Regions from separate parts of the Janthinobacterium sp. SUN033 genome, predicted to be linked through region 1. Evidence: riboswitches for the same ligand, from Rfam matches in the RefSeq annotation. Region 1 holds a riboswitch; the other holds the start of a gene.
The links. Region 1 has a riboswitch for thiamine pyrophosphate ahead of OX460_RS00040 (TonB-dependent siderophore receptor). Riboswitches for the same ligand answer to the same signal wherever they lie in the genome.

Region 1 (3,115 bases):
CAGTCGTACACGTACAGGCCGGCGCGGTCCTTGCGGCGGAAGGTCGAGACGCCGGCCGTGAATTCATGGCGCAGGGAACCGGTGGCGAACTTGCCCTGGATCATGGCTTGCGCGCTCAGCGGTTTTTTCGTCTCGCCCAGGCTGCGGTAGTCATACACGTCGAAGTCGCCATTGCCGCAGAAGCCGGGGTACAGGTCTTGCGCGCTGCAGCCATACGGGAAGGCCGTGTAGTCGTCGCGCTTGAACGAGTGCTGGTTGGCCGACAGGGTGGCATGCCAGTCGTCATTGAACGCGTACTGGAAGCGCAGGCCGAGATTGCTGGTGACGGTTTCCACGGGGCGCGTCCACGGCTGCAGGTTGAGCATGGCGTCGGCGCTGATGCCGGTCGGCAAGGTTTTATTGTTCAGCAGCTGGAAGCCGGGCGCCGTGGCCTGCGCCTTGTCCTGGTAGTCGGCATCGATTTGCAGCAGGGCTTGCGGGGAAATCTGCCAGTCGAAGGCGCCGGAAATGAACTTGCGGTTGCCGTCCGCGCCCTTGATGTAGGAGCGCAGGCGCTCGGCCGCCACGTTGACGCGGTAGCCGAAGCGCGTGTCTTCCAGGCGGCCGCCCAGGTCGATGGCGCCGTACACGGTGCCGCGCTCGCGCGCTTCCACGGTGACCGTGCGCAGCGGGGCGGCGGTGGGGCGCTTGACGATGAAGTCGATCACGCCGCCCGGCGCGGCCACGCCTGCCTGCAAGCCGGCCAGGCCCTTCAGCACTTCGATGCGTTCCTTGTTTTCCAGCGGGATTTGCGTGTCGCCAGGAATGGCCACGCCATCCTTGCGATAGCTGGAATTGTTGTCGAGCTTGAAACCGCGGATGGAAAACTGTTCCGCATAGCCGACGGCGTTGTAGGCGTCGTTGATGCTGGTGTCGAGCTTGACGGCATCGCTGAGATTGCGGATCTGCAAGTCCTGCATGTCTTTTTGCGAAATGACGGTGACGGATGCCGGCGTCTGCAGCAGCGGCGCGTCACTGAAGCCGCCCACGGAGGCGCGCTTGGCGGCCGGCGCCTTGCTGGCCGTGACGACGACTTCGGCCATGCTTTGCGCCTGCGGGTCGGCTGCGTCGGAAGCCAGGGCGGGCGCGGCAAACGCGTGCAGGATGGCCAGGGTCAATACAGAAACAGATAAATTCGGTGTGGACATAGATTGCTCGTGGTTCAAGCCGTCTCTGTAAAAAGAGCACGGCAGGCTGCTTGTTCGGCTGGCGCCAACGCAGGAGCTATCAAAGGAGGGAGGTACTTTGCGCTTTCCTTCGCTGGCATTATCCAGATCAGGTACGAAGGGTATCTCTCACCCGGATGACTGCTCCAGGACCCCTAGCGAAATGACAGCTTAGCATGAACCACGGCCAGCTGTCCCACCCGGCTGACCGTTTTACAACAGTGTGGTGCGAATCTACAGACTGAGTTCCAGCACCTTGCGGCTGACGGCGGGCGTCACTTCGCGCTGTTCGCCCAGGGCCGTCATGCCGTGCGCTTCCAGGGCGGACACGACGGCGTCCACGCTGGCGTGGTTGAGGCCATAGTCGGCCAGGCGCGTCTTGACGCCCATGTGGCGGAAGAAGAATTCCGTGCGCGCGATGGCGGCCTCGATGCGGCCATCCTCGTCGCCGCCGTCCAGGCCCCACACGCGGGCCGCGTATTGCAGCAGCTTGGCGCGCTTGGCTTGTTTGCGCACGCGCAACATGCTGGGCAGGATGATGGCCAGGGTTTGCGCATGGTCGAGTTCGTACAAGGCCGTCAATTCGTGGCCGATGGCGTGCGTGGACCAGTCCTGCGGCACGCCCACGCCGATCAGGCCGTTCAAGGCCAGGGTGGCGCTCCACATCACGTTGGCGCGCACGTCGTAGTCGTCCGGGTGCGACAGGGCTTTCGGGCCTTCCTCGATCAGCGTCAATAAAATGCCTTCGGCGAAGCGGTCTTGCACGGACGCGTTCACAGGGTAGGTCAAATACTGTTCCATCACATGCGCGAACGCATCGACGACGCCATTGCCCACCTGGCGCAGCGGCAAGGTGAACGTCTTCGACGGGTCCAGCACGGAGAATTTAGGATAGACCTTGCGGCTCATGAACGAGCGCTTTTCCTGCGTGGCCTTGCGCGTGATCACGGCCGAGCCATTCATTTCGGAGCCCGTGGCCGGCAAGGTCAACACGGTGCCGAAGGGCAGGGCGGCTTCGACGATCTTGCCGCCTTTGGCCAGGATGTCCCACGCCACGCCTTCGTGCAGGGCGGCCGCGGCGATGAACTTGGTGCCATCGACCACGGAACCGCCGCCGACGGCCAGCAGGAAGTCGATGCGCTCGCTTTTCACCATGGCCACGGCCTGCATCAGGGTTTCATAGCTGGGATTGGGTTCGATGCCGGCAAATTCCAGCACCGTATGGCCGGCCAGCGCCGCCTTGACTTCATCGTAGACGCCGTTCTGCTTGATGCTGCCGCCGCCATACGTCATGAGCACTCTGGCCTGCGGCGGGATCAGCGCCGTGATGGCGGCGATCTGACCCTGGCCGAAAAGGATTTGCGTCGGATTGTAAAAGTCGAAATTGAACATGGGGCTCCTGCCGCTGAGGTTTAGGCTGTTGCTGAGCCATGATTATGGCCGAATGGGTGGAAACGTGCCGTGGACGCTTGAGCTTTTCGTCCGCGCGGTGGAGAATGCAGCCGATGTCACCACCACGCGAAAAGGAATGCGCATGACCACCGTCCCACTGGAAGAATCCGGCTTGCCGGCCACCGCGCTCGACATGCACCGCGCCATCGGCGCCACCATCGCCGCACTGCAGGCGCTGGACTTGAACAGCCAGCGTTTCGAGGCGTGCACGGACCCGGAACTGCGCCGCGTGCTCGCGCACGCGGGCGACACCAGCCGCAAGGAAGCGGCCATGCTGCTCGAATGGATGCGCCGCCGCGACGCGCGCCTGGACACGGCCATGAAGGAAGCGCTGTTCAAGGCGGGGCCGATTGTTGCCCAATATCACTATGACGAGAAAATATTGTAACTATTGGTTTGTTGCTGTGGCGTACCATGCGCCACTTTCGCATCGCTTCGCGTAGACTGTGCCCCTAATT
Region 2 (3,115 bases), on a different contig from region 1:
TTGCGCGACCTCGAGGCGGGCAGCTATCTGCCCGTGCTGGTGATCACGGCCCAGCCCGGCCACAAGCTGCGCGCGCTGCAGGCGGGCGCCAAGGATTTCGTCAGCAAGCCCTTCGACCTGGTGGAAGTCAAGACGCGCATCCACAACATGCTGGAAGTGCGCTTGCTGTACCAGAAGCTGGCCGAATACAACAAGTCGCTGGAACAGATGGTGGAAGTGCGCACGGCGGAGCTGCGCGAAAGCGAAGCGCGCTTCCAGCGTTTCACGGAACTGTCGTCCGACTGGTACTGGGAACAGGATGCGCAGGGCAACTTGACGCGCTTTTCCGGCCCCGTGGCTGAAATGCTGGGTATCGGCAGCGAGGAAGAGCCGCAGCGCTGGAACGCGGCCGAACGCGCCTTGCTCGACGCCAAGATTGCCGCAAGGGAACCGTTTCTCGACTTTATCTACAGCCGCGCCAACCTCGACGGCAGCACGCAATACCTGCAGGTCAGCGGCGAACCGATGTTCGACACGGGCAGCCGCTTCATCGGCTACCGCGGCATCGGCCTCGATGTCACGGAGCGCCATCGCAGTGCCTGATTTATACTGGGCGCCATCGATACAGACCAGGAAAAATCATGACCGACAAATCTCCCTCCTACTGGTTCCCCGCCAAGACCTATGGCTGGGGCTGGGGCTTGCCCATCACCTGGCAAGGCTGGCTGGTGTTCCTGGCCGCGCTGGCGCTGTTCGCCTGCGGCGCCTTCCTGTTCCCTCCGCAAACCATGCTGGTCGGCTACATCGTCTATGAAGTGGCCATCGTTGCCGTGCTCATTTTCATCTGCCAGCTGAAGGGCGAACCGACCAGCTGGCGCTGGGGCAAGAAGAAATAAGCGCGATGCAGTCTGTTGCAATGCAGCAGATGCGCAAAGACGACACCTGCAAGAAATCATCTGGCCACGCGGCGTGAACCGCGTATAATTGGCTCGCTGCCGCAAGGCGGCAAACGCTAGGGGTCCTGCCTTTCGCTGTGGAAACACGGTGCAAGCGCGGGTGAGAAATACCCTCCGAACCTGATCTGGATAATGCCAGCGAAGGGAAGCTTTAGGATGACTGCACCCCGCTTTTCCGCGTGCGCAATTCCGAACCTCCTTAGCTGGCTCCAGGCTTAAAAATAGTCTAGCCAAGGAGCCAAAATGAACGCCAACCCGAAATTCCTCTCCGCCACCGCCACGGTCGACGAAGCCGCCATCGCGCCGCTGCCCAATTCGCGCAAGATTTACGTGCAAGGCAGCCGCCCCGACATCCGCGTGCCCATGCGCGAGATCAGCCAGTCCGACACGGAAGCGTCGTTCGGCGGCGAAAAGAATCCGCCGATCTACGTCTACGACACGTCCGGCCCGTACACGGATCCGGACGTGAATATCGATATCCGCTCCGGCCTCGATACGCCGCGCCTGCCATGGATCATGGAGCGTGCCGACACGGAAGAATTGCCTGGCCCCACCTCCGACTACGGCATCGCCCGCCTGGCGGACCCGAAGCTCGCCGAGCTGCGTTTCAATTTGCACCGCAAGCCGCGCCGCGCCATCGCCGGCAAGAACGTGACGCAGATGCATTACGCGCGCCAAGGCATCATCACGCCGGAAATGGAATTCGTTGCCATCCGCGAAAACATGCGCCGCCAGGAGTATTTGCGCGAACTCAAGGCTTCCGGCCCCATGGGCGAGCGCCTGGCCGACCTGATGGGCCGCCAGCATCCGGGCCAGTCCTTCGGCGCCAGCATCCCGGTCGAAATCACGCCGGAATTCGTGCGCGAGGAAATCGCCCGCGGCCGCGCCATCATTCCCGCCAACATCAACCACCCGGAAGTGGAACCGATGATTATCGGCCGCAATTTCCTGGTGAAAATCAATGCGAATATCGGCAATTCCGCCGTGACGTCTTCCATCGGCGAGGAAGTGGAAAAGATGACCTGGGCCATCCGCTGGGGCGGCGACAATGTGATGGACCTGTCCACAGGTAAACATATCCACGAGACGCGCGAATGGATCGTGCGCAACAGTCCCGTGCCCATCGGCACCGTGCCCATCTACCAGGCGCTGGAAAAGGTCAACGGCAAGGCGGAAGATCTGACTTGGGAAATCTTCCGCGACACCCTGATCGAGCAGGCCGAGCAGGGCGTCGATTATTTCACCATCCACGCGGGCGTGCTGCTGCGCTATGTGCCGATGACAGCCAAGCGCCTGACGGGCATCGTTTCGCGCGGCGGCTCCATCATGGCGAAATGGTGTCTGGCGCACCACCAGGAATCGTTCCTCTACACGCATTTCGAAGAGATTTGCGAAATCATGAAGGCGTATGACGTGTCGTTCTCGCTGGGCGACGGCTTGCGCCCCGGTTCCATCTACGACGCCAACGACGAGGCGCAGCTGGGCGAATTGAAAACCCTGGGCGAGCTGACGCAAGTTGCCTGGAAGCACGACGTGCAAGTGATGATCGAAGGTCCGGGCCACGTGCCCATGCAATTGATCAAGGAAAACATGGATTTGCAGCTGGAACAGTGCGGCGAGGCGCCGTTCTACACCTTGGGGCCGCTGACGACGGATATCGCGCCCGGCTATGACCACATCACCTCGGGCATCGGCGCGGCCATGATCGGCTGGTATGGCACTGCCATGCTGTGCTACGTGACGCCGAAGGAACACCTGGGCCTGCCCAACAAGGCGGACGTCAAGGACGGCATCATCACGTACAAGATCGCCGCGCACGCGGCTGACCTGGCGAAAGGCCATCCGGGCGCGCAAATCCGCGACAACGCGCTGTCGAAAGCCCGCTTCGAATTCCGCTGGGACGACCAGTTCAACATCGGCCTGGACCCGGACAAGGCGCGCGAATTCCACGATGAAACCTTGCCCAAGGATTCGGCCAAGGTGGCGCATTTCTGCTCCATGTGCGGCCCGCATTTCTGCTCGATGAAGATCACGCAGGAAGTGCGCGAATACGCGGCCGGCATGGGCATCGCGGAAGACAAGGCGCTCCAGCAGGGGATGGAGGTGAAAGCCATCGAATTCATCAAGAACGGCGCCGAGCTGTACCGCAAGGTCTGAAGGAGGGCGTGATGACTGCATTG

Region 2: it holds a riboswitch for thiamine pyrophosphate, as region 1 does, so the genes downstream of both, thiC (phosphomethylpyrimidine synthase ThiC) here and OX460_RS00040 (TonB-dependent siderophore receptor) in region 1, are expected to answer to the same signal.

The regions. Positions count from the first base shown of each region.
Region 1 covers NZ_JAPQNV010000001.1:7,036-10,150, forward strand. The annotation lists gene OX460_RS00040 (TonB-dependent siderophore receptor) at 1-1,187, opposite strand, end outside; TPP riboswitch at 1,275-1,372, opposite strand; gene OX460_RS00045 (iron-containing alcohol dehydrogenase) at 1,440-2,597, opposite strand; gene OX460_RS00050 (hypothetical protein) at 2,740-3,045, shown strand.
Region 2 covers NZ_JAPQNV010000007.1:151,114-154,228, reverse strand. The annotation lists gene OX460_RS26255 (response regulator) at 1-582, shown strand, start outside; gene OX460_RS26250 (hypothetical protein) at 621-875, shown strand; TPP riboswitch at 984-1,099, shown strand; gene thiC (phosphomethylpyrimidine synthase ThiC) at 1,179-3,092, shown strand; gene thiS (sulfur carrier protein ThiS) at 3,104-3,115, shown strand, end outside.